Regions from separate parts of the Nonomuraea sp. NPDC050733 genome, predicted to be linked through region 2. Evidence: predicted binding sites of a transcription regulator. Region 2 holds the regulator's gene; each other region holds the start of a gene.
The links. The regulator LexA, encoded in region 2, represses DNA repair genes until DNA is damaged. The targets are predictions, from matches to a motif close to TCGAACANNTGTTCGA.
Positions count from the first base shown of each region.

Region 1: AB0H64_RS22805 (SAV_6107 family HEPN domain-containing protein) is a predicted target of LexA. The motif match lies at 2,207-2,222, and genes of this name have one in related genera.
Region 3: AB0H64_RS15755 (DUF6504 family protein) is a predicted target of LexA. The motif match lies at 2,028-2,043, and genes of this name have one in related genera.

Region 1 covers NZ_JBFAHO010000014.1:60,785-64,044, forward strand. Annotated here, with positions in the region: gene AB0H64_RS22800 (transcriptional regulator) at 202-696, shown strand; gene AB0H64_RS22805 (SAV_6107 family HEPN domain-containing protein) at 1,497-1,943, opposite strand; gene AB0H64_RS22810 ((4Fe-4S)-binding protein) at 2,306-2,500, opposite strand; gene AB0H64_RS22815 (cytochrome P450) at 2,511-3,260, opposite strand, start outside.
Region 2 covers NZ_JBFAHO010000005.1:371,391-374,650, reverse strand. Annotated here, with positions in the region: gene AB0H64_RS13460 (MFS transporter) at 1-1,198, shown strand, start outside; gene lexA (transcriptional repressor LexA) at 1,286-1,993, opposite strand.
Region 3 covers NZ_JBFAHO010000007.1:125,827-129,086, forward strand. Annotated here, with positions in the region: gene dnaE (DNA polymerase III subunit alpha) at 1-1,695, opposite strand, end outside; gene AB0H64_RS15755 (DUF6504 family protein) at 1,695-1,961, opposite strand; gene AB0H64_RS15760 (serine/threonine-protein kinase) at 2,144-3,260, shown strand, end outside.

The sequences.
Region 1 (3,260 bases), on a different contig from region 2:
TTCCAATCAGCTTGACCTTAGGCGTCCTCCCCTTTACCGTCACTGTGCGTAACCACACCTCGCGGCGTTTTGGGGGTAAACCCAAGGCCATGGCTACCGATGGTGCCGGATTCGGCACCAGACCCCCGGTGGCTTCGGCGTTCACCGTGAGGGAGCACAATCTACTGATAGCGATACATACGAGAGCCGGGGGGCCACACGATGCCGTCTGAGTACGCAAAGTCGCTGGGTGCACGACTGCGCGCCATCCGCACCCAGCAGGGTCTGTCCCTGCACGGGGTCGAGGAGAAGTCGCGTGGCAGGTGGAAGGCCGTGGTCGTGGGCTCGTACGAGCGTGGCGACCGCGCGGTCACGGTGCAGAAGCTTGCCGAGCTTGCCGACTTCTACGGGGTGCCCGTCTCCGAGCTCCTGCCGGGCGGTGCCGCGCCCAGCCCGCTCGGGCCGACCCCGAAGCTTGTGATCGACCTGGAGCGGCTGGCCACGCTGCCCAAGGAGAAGGCCGGAGCGCTCGCCCGCTACGCCGCCACCATCCAGAGCCAGCGCGGCGACTACAACGGCAAGGTGCTGTCGATCCGCCAGGAGGATCTGCGCTCCCTGGCCGTCATCTATGACAAGTCGCCCAGCGAGCTGACGGAGGAGCTCATCAGCTGGGGCGTCCTCGACGCGGAGGCCCGCCGGGCGGTCGAGTCGTTCTGACCCGCCCGGGCCGGGGCCCGGCCCCACCGGCACCCGGCCCCACCGGCTTCCGCCCGACCGGCTCCCGCCCGATCGGCACATGCCTGGCCGGCTCCCGCTCGGTCGGCTCGCTCCCGTCCCGGCCGCTTCGCCGGGGGCGATGTTCTCACCTGAGGGGCGCGCACCGCACTGCGCGCCCCTCAGGCATGTCCGGGCCCCGTTGTGACGTACGGCTTGCGTGCGCTTCGGGGATTGCCTGCGTTTCTGGGCGTGCCAGTGGGCTTGCCTGCGGTTCCGAGCGTGCCCGTGGGGCTGTGAGTACTCGGGCGCGCACTGGGATGCTGCGTGCGACGGGAGGCCGCGTGCGGGCTGCTTGCGCTTCTGGCGCGCCCGTGAGGGGCCCCGGCGCTTCCGGGCGTGCACGTGGGGCTGCGTGCGCCTGGAGGCCGCGTGCCTGTGCGGGATGGGCGCCACATATGAAGGCCCCGGATGTGACAGGGCGAGGCGAATCGCGCCGCGAGGGGGCGTCGGCTCGCCGTCGGACCGGGACGCTGGGCGCGGGCGTGCCCGGCCCCGTGAGACTGGCCGGTGCGAATCCACCTGAACGGTGCCGGTGAGCCTGGCCGGCGCCAACTCAGCCTGAACGGTGCCAGTGAGCCTGAACGCGCACGTGGGCGTGCCTGGTGACGCGCGGGGAGGCGCCCCGGTGGGGTTGCCAGTTGGCCGGTAGGGCGGGGCGCGGCCGATGGAAGCCCGTGGAGCCCGGTCGCGAGGGCGCTAGAAGAGGGTCGGGCCCTGGGGTGGTGGGGTGCGGCGGCGGGTCACCCGGCCAAAGGAACGTCGACGGGCAACTGGGGTTGGGTAGGGACCCCCAGGATCTCCTCCACTCGCGTCACAAAGGTGTCGGCCTCGGACAACAGCTCGTCGGCGTCGGCCGCGGAGACGCCGCGGACCATGCCGGCCTCGGCGGCGGCGCGCTTGGCGGCGCTCACCTCGAAGTAGGCGGCCCACTCGGCGAGCTCGGGCTCCGCCTCGGGCAGCAGCTCCCACGCGCTGCGCAGGCGGCGCCTGCGGCCCTCCATCGGCCGGGGCCGGGCGGCCAGGATCGCGGCGGCCGCTCGGAGCGCCGCCAGGTGTGCCGCCACATATCGGGATGCCGGGGTGCGCGCGACCGTCGCCTCCGCCAGGCAGGAACGGGAATCCGTCAGGTGCGCCCGAACGGCGGGCGACAGCCTGGGACCCTGCGGGTCTCTAGACCGTGGTGCCATGTGCACGCCTCCTTGGGGTCGTGGGCGGCTGCCGGCGTCACCACCGGTGAAGCCAGAATCGCAGGCGCCACCGACAATTCCGCCGGGCGAGCCGGACGAGAAGCTTCCCCTCTCCCCGTCCGGCCAGGACGCGCCCCGACTCGTCTCCGCCGACGACGAGGACACGCCCTTCGCCCGTGGAGCCTGACCGCGGGTCCCGCTTGGGGGAAGCGTGGCCCGCGACCAGGTCCTCCGACGTGAGCCGCGAGCCTCACGTCACTACGTCGAACATAAATTCGATCACGCTCGGTGTCAACCCGTTTCAGAACACAGGTTCGATCGGCATGACGAAAAGGGGCTCCGGACGCACCCCTCGCGGGGCGTCAGGACGTGACCGACAGCGCCCCCGACGGGCACAGGGTCACCGCGCGCCTGACCGCCTCCTCCAGCTCCTCGGGTGGAGCCGTCTCCAGGAGGACCACCGTGCCGTCCTCGTCGCTCTGGTCGAAGACCTGGGGCACCGTGAGCGCGCACATGCCCGCCCCGATGCACACCGTCGTGTCTGCCTTGATCTCCATGATGATCTCCCTACCACGTGACGGGGAGGCGGTGCACCCCGTAGATGCTCATGTCCGTCCGCATCGGCACCTCCTCCGGCGGCACGGCCAGGCGCAGACCTGGGAAGCGGCGCAGCAGCGCCGGGTAGCCGATGCGCATCTCGATCCGGGCGAGCTGCTGCCCGAGGCACTGGTGGATGCCGTGCCCGAAGGTCAGATGGCCGCCGGCGGGCCGAGTCACGTCGAGCGTATCGCCGCCGGGGAAGCGGGCGGCGTCGCGATTGGCGACCGGCAGGCACAGGGCGACCGCCTGGCCCTTCGCGATGACGGCGCCCTCCACCTCGACGTCCTCCAGCGCGGTGCGGATCGGGCCGACATGGATGATCGTGAGGTAGCGCAGCAGCTCCTCGACGCCGTTGTCCACCACGGAGGGGTCGTCGCGCATCGCGGCGAGCTGGTCGGGGTTGCGCAGCAGCGCGTACGTGCCGAGCCCGAGCATGTTGGCGGTCGTCTCGTGCCCCGCCACGAGCAGCAGGAACGCGACGCCGGTCAGCTCGTCGTCGGCCAGCTCCCCGCCCTGGGCGAGGCCGCTGATCAGGTCGTCGCGCGGCTCGGCGCGCCGGCGCCGGACGAGCTCGCCGAGGTAGGACGTCATGCTGGCCATGGCGTCCATGACCTCCGCCGCCCCGCTCTCCAGCGCGAGCAGCGCTCTCGAGTCGCGCTGGAAGCGCTCCCTGTCCTCGTACGGCACGCCGAGCAGCTCGCAGATCACCAGCGACGG
Region 2 (3,260 bases):
GACCGGGAGGCAGCGGGCCGTGCTCGCGCTGGTGTGCGCGGTGGCGGTGTCGGCCATCTACGGCATCCAGCCGGTCCTCGAGGCCGCGGGCGAGGACCTCGGGCTGAGGGAAGGGGCACTGGGGTGGCTGGTCGCCGCCGGCCAGATCGGCTATCTGGCGGGGCTGGTGCTGCTGGTCCCGCTCGGTGACCTGTTCGACCGCCGCAGGCTGATCATGGTGCACCTGCTGCTCACGGCGGCAGGTGCGGTGGTGGCCGCCGCCGCACCCAGCGGTGGCATCGCGATCGCGGGCCTGGCCCTGGCCGGGCTGTTCGCCGTGGTCGTCCAGATCACGGTGGCCTACGTCGCCGCCGTCTCGCCGGCCGGCGAGCGCGGCCGCAACATCGGAGCGGTCACCTCGGGCGTGGTCATCGGGATCCTCGGAGTGCGGGTGGTCGCGGGCACGCTGGGCGAGCTGGCCGACTGGCGCATGGTCTACCTCGTCATCGCCGGGCTCTGCGCGGTGCTCGCGCTCGCCGCCCGATTCACCCTCAAGGCCGACCTCCGCCGGCCCCGCGCCCGGTACGGGCAGTTGCTGTCATCGGTCGGTCGTCTGGTCGTCGGCGACCGGCTCTTCCTCAGCCGGGGACTGGTCGCGTTCTTCCTGTTCGCCTCTTTCGGCACGCTGTGGAGCGGGCTCGCGCTCCCGCTCGGCGACGCGCCATGGCGCCTCGGCACCACCGACATCGGATTGTTCGGACTCGCCGGTCTCACCGGGGCGCTGGGCGCGGCCCGGGCCGGCCGATGGGCCGACCGAGGTCTGGCGCCCTCGGTCACCGGCTGGTCACTTGCCCTGCTCACAGCCTCGTGGCCGCTGATCGGCCAGGCGGGATCATCCCTGTGGCTGTTGATCGTCGGCGTCATCGTCCTGGACTTCGCCGTGCAAGCCGTTCACGTCAGCAGCCAGCACCTGCTCACCGCCGCCCGCCCCGACCAGAGCAGTGGCGTCATCGGCGCCTACATGGCCTTCTACTCCCTCGGCTCCGCGCTCGGCGCGATCACCACCACCTGGGCCTACAGCGCCGCGGGATGGCCGGCCGCCAGCCTGCTCGGCGCGGCCTACGCCGCACTCGGACTCCTCGTCGCCATCTCGACCCGACGTTTCGCCGCCCTGCCGGGGGCGCAACCACGTACGTCCGTGTCGGCTACGCCCCGCTGACACCCGGTGGCGCGAGCGCACAGCGCCTGCTGGAGCCGGTCGCGGCTCCCCAGGGTGTTCCCGGGGAGCCGTCGGCGGCGGGGTGGGTCAGAGGCGGCGGAGGACCGCCACGACCTTGCCCAGGACGCTGGCCTCGTCGCCGGGGATCGGGTCGTAGTTGGGGTTGTGAGGGACCAGCCAGACGTGGCCGTCCTTGCGCTTGAAGGTCTTGACCGTGGCCTCGCCGTCGATCATGGCGGCCACGATGTCGCCGCTCTCGGCGACGGGCTGCTGGCGCACGACCACCCAGTCACCGTCGGCGATGGCGGCTTCGATCATGGAGTCACCGGCGACCTGAAGGAGGAACAGGGTGCCCTCGCCGACGAGTTGCTTGGGCAGCGCGAAGACGTCTTCGACGCTCTCCTCGGCGAGGATCGGCCCACCGGCGGCGATCCGGCCGACCAGCGGCACATAGGCGGCCGTGGGCCGGCTCACCGTGGGCTCCTCGGAGGAGGCGTCGGGGTCGACCCACAGTGCCGGCTCACCCGGCAGGCGGACTTCGAGGGCGCGCGGCCGGTGCGGGTCGCGCCTCAGATAGCCCTTACGCTGCAACGCCGTCAACTGGTGCGACACGCTCGACGTGCTCGTCAGCTGGACGGCCTCGCCGATCTCACGCATGGACGGCGGATATCCGCGCTGTTGCACCGAATCGCGAATCACTTCGAGAATCTTGCGCTGCCTGGGCGTCAGGCCCAGGGAGTCGCGCCGGCGCACCGCGAGGTCTGTGACCCCGTTTGCGTCATCTCGCTCGCTCATGCTCTCCTCCTCGTCGCCGGGTGGCCTGCCGCTCCGGCCGGCCCTCCCGGTCCGTGGTCTCCATGTCGCACACAGCGACCGTATCGCTGTTGAAGATCATCTTCAAACAATTGTTCGAGTCGTCCTCGAAATTATCAGTGACGTGGTGTACAACATCGTACGGGAGTTCGATCGACACCGTGTTCGATTTGCTGATCTTTATTGGGTCTTTTTCTCGGACCCTGGACGGCGTGGGAGGTCAATCGTGCGCGCCACCGCGGTCACGGACATGACCAGCGACGACGTCGGGCGACCGCGGGTCGCCGGGGGCCGGACAAAGGCGATCAAGAACGACGGTGTCGGGAGCGGGCGGACCGTGGGGGAGGACAAAGCGTTCAGTATTCGCAGACGCCTCGGTTTACGCCACAATTCACCATCCGGGCAGGGCGGAGGTGGTGGTGAGGTGACCAGAGTGGCCGAGCGGAACATGCAGGCGGGACGGCCGGAGCCGGCGCGGCACGCCGTCCGGTCGTCACAAGGCGTCCGTCGTCACCCCTGGGCCGGGACCGCGCTTCCGGAGCAGACGGTGGCGGTGCAGAGAGCCGGCGGAGCGGCCGTAATCCCGGAGCAGACGGCTGCGGTGCATGGAGACGGGAGCGCCGGCCCGTCGTGACGGCGGGTCTGGCTGAGCGCTTCGCGCGTTCTGGGCGTACTGGATGGTAGGGCCGGACCCGGCGACCGGGTCCGGTTCGCGGCCGGGTGGACCGCAGGTGGCACTTCGAGGGGTGGGGTTCAGATGCGGGAGGACGTCTCGCGCAGTGGTGGTGTGTCGCCGGGCACCGACGCGACGCCGGCCCGCGGGGCCGGTCGCGCCTCCGCCGCGAGAGGAAGACCGCAACTGTGGCTCGTCCCGCCACCCAGAACGGACGCCGAGGGCCTTGACCTCCCCGGGGAGCCGTGTGAGGGCCGGCGCGGGGGAGAAGCCGGCGTACCGGAAGACCGACGAGTCGGGGGTGGCGGCTCCCCCGCGGCAGGCGCGAATGTCGCCGAAGGCGGACAGGCGCCGGGGTGCGGTTCGCCCCCGGGGCGCGGGCGGCTCTCGATCGTGCCCGGCGGCGCTGGGATGGATGGCCCTGGGACGGGTCGCGTCGGGACCAAGGGTGCTGGGGCGGGCGGTGCGGGGACCGGTCGCGTTGGGGCGGGCGGCGTTACAAGCGGAGACGCTGCCGCTTCGTACGTTGGGGGGAGAGGAGCTGAGGCTGGTGGCCGGGGCGGTGGGTCTGTGCCG
Region 3 (3,260 bases), on a different contig from region 2:
GTCGCGCAGCCCGGAGTTGCCGATCAGCACCCCGCACGGGTGCAGCGCGATGTGCCGGGGCAGCCCGTCGAGCTTCTCGGCCAGCCTGAACACCCGGTCCAGCCCCGCCTCCCCCAGCCTGCTGTCGCGCAGCTCGGGCAGGTCGCTCAGCGACGCGGTGATCTGCTTGGCCCTGATGTGCGGGAACGCCTTGGCGATCGCGTCGATCTCGTACGGGGGCAGGCCCATGGCGCCCGCCACGTCACGGATCGCGCTGCGGGCCCGGTAGGTCTCCATCATGGACACGCAGGCCACGCGCTCCTCGCCGTACCTGTCGAAGATGGCCTTGTAGCAGTCGAGCCGGCGCGCGGACTCCACGTCCACGTCGATGTCGGGCAGTCCGACGCGGCCCTCCGACAGGAAGCGCTCCATGAGCAGGCCGTGGTGGAGGGGGTTCACCTCGCCGATGCCGATGAGGTAGTTGACCAGGCTGCCCGCGCCGGAGCCGCGGATGGCGCACCGGATGCCCATCCGCCGGATCATGTCGGTGATGTCGGACACGGCGATGAAGTAGCCGGACAGGCGCTTGCGCTCGATGATCGCCATCTCGTCCCGGAGCCGTTCGCCGGCCTCCCGGGAGCGGGCCAGGCCGCGCGCCGCCATCCCGTCCTCCACCCGGCGGCGCAGCAGCGGCACCGGGTCGGCGCCGATCTCGGGCAGGTGCAGGGCGGGCGGGTCGCCGCGCAGCGCGAGCAGCTCACGCGGGTCCATCACGCACTCCTCCGCGACCCTGCGGGTGGCGCGCAGCAGGTCGGCGACCCGGCGCGCGTCGGAGCCGCAGATCTTCGCGGCCACCAGCGCCATGTCCTTGGAGCCCTTGAGATAGGCGTGGGAGGTGGTGCGTTCCAGGTGGCGCGGGTGCAGCGGGACGAGCTGGCGGGCCGCGTCGAGCACGTCGCCCACCTGGTGGTCGTCCGGGTCGAGGTACCTGACGGCGTTGCTGAGCACGGCGGGCACCCCGGCGGACTCGGCCAGGGCGAGCATGCGGACGGCGGTGATGGCGTCGCGGAAGCCGTACTGGTCGACCAGCTCGACCACCACCCCGGGCACCATGGAGCGCCACAGGGCGAGCAGCGCCGCGGCCCGCTCGTCGTGGCGCGCGGCCATCGCGCGGCCCACGTCGGAGCGCGGGCCGAGCAGCACCGTCAGCCCGTCGTCGGGAGTGACGCCGGGGCCGGCCCACGCGGCCACCATCTCCCGGGTCACCCGGGGCTCGCCGCGCCCGCCCGCGTGGTGGGCGTCGGTGACCAGCCGGGCCAGGCGGGACCAGCCGCCCGAACGGGCCAGCACGGTGATCCGGTCCTCGGCGTCCGCCCCGGTGCGGGGGCGCTGCGGCTTACGGCTCCGGATGAGGGGGCTCAGGTCGTCGAGCGCGCCGCCGGAGTCGAGGGTGAGGCCGTCGAGCGCACCGTCGAGCGCACCGTCGGGGCCGCCCGCGGCGGCGAGGACGAGGCTGACGCCGAAGACCGGCCCGATCCCGGCGTCCGCGCACGCCTGCGCGTGCTTGACCGCCCCGTACAGACCGTCGCGGTCGGTCAGCGCGAGGATGTCCATGCCGTCGTCGGCGGCCCGCCGCGCCAGCTCGCGCGGGAACGCGGTGCCGTACCGCATCGAGTAGGCGGAGGCCACGTTGAGGTGCGGGAACGGCGCGCCCATCAGTCCCACGCCCTCAGGAGCAGCCAGCCGCCGCTGGCGGTGTCGAACCTCAGCTCGTAGGAGCCCGCCTCACGCCCCGGACTGGCCTCGACCCGCCAGAACTGGCGCTCGCCGGGATCGCCCTCCCGCACCTTCCACCACTCGCGCGCCACCACCCAGTGGTCGAGGACGCGGCGCACGAGATAGAGCCGGTCACGCCAGACGAACTGGCTGGGCTCGCCCTCCCGGGTCCACACCTCGATCGGATCGCCATAGAGTCTGCTCAAGACGCCTCTCCCCGCGGCTTTTCGACTGTGTTCAGCCACCCGGGGGAAGGCGGGTGTTCTTACATATCGAACATATGTTCTTCGCGGCTCGGAGCGCAAGTCGCTCACGCAGGTGAGCCCGGTCGGCGGCGAGCCCGTGTCGGCACACCCGGACGAGGCCGATATCGGTAAGCTAACCCGCCGTGAGCGGTGAAACCTCCCACATCGGGCGCTACAGGTTGCTGAGCGTGCTGGGCAGGGGCGGGATGGGCACGGTGCACCTCGCCGAGGACACCGCGGGTCAGCGCGTCGCCATCAAGGTGATCAACGCGGAGTTCAGCCAGCACGAGCAGTTCCGCATGCGTTTTCGCAGGGAGGCCGACGCCGCCCGGCGGGTGCGCAGGTTCTGTACCGCCGCGGTCCTGGAGGCGGCCCTCGACGGCCGGATCCTCTACGTCGTCACCGAGTACGTGCCCGGCCCCAACCTGGAGCAGGCCGTCGAGCAGTCCGGGCCGCTGCGCGGGTCCAGCCTCGACGCGCTGGCCGTCAGCGTGGCCACCGCCCTGACCGCCATCCACGGGGCCGGGGTGGTCCACCGCGACCTCAAGCCGTCCAACGTGCTGCTGTCGCCCGTCGGCCCCCGGGTGATCGACTTCGGCATCGCGCGGGCGCTCGACACGCTCAGCGGGGTCACGGGCACCGGCGAGATCGTCGGCACGCCCCGCTACATGGCGCCCGAAGTGCTGCGGGGCGACCCGGTGTCGCCGGCGTGCGACGTGTTCTCGTGGGGCTGCCTGGTGGCGTACGCGGCGAGCGGCAGGGCGCCGTTCGGCGGCGAGACGCTGCCCGCGATCGTCTACCAGGTGCTCAACACCGAGCCCGACCTCAGCCAGGTCGATCCGTCGCTGCGCGAGCTGGTCGCCGCCGCCCTGCGCAAGGACCCGGCGGCCCGGCCGACGGCGCAGCAGCTCCTCGACCACCTGGTGGGCCGCTCGGCGGCGCCGGAGCACGCGGCGCGGACGGTGCGGCTGAGCTGGCAGCAGCAGGGGACGACGCCGTTCACCGAGCCGGGCCTCCCGCACCCGGTCCCGGGCGGCGGGCCGGCGTCCTCCGCACGCGGCCGCAGGCGGGGGCTCCTGGCCGCCGGGCTGGCCGTCGGCACGGTGGCGCTCGCCGGCGCGGTCCTGGCGGCGTGGACGTTCCTGTCGCCCGGCGGGCCGCCCGAGGGGCCGACGCTCCTCCAGGAGGACTTCACCCAGACCTCCGGCGGCTGGGGCGGCACCTACGACCCCGACGAGACCGCCTCCTACGGCTACCGCA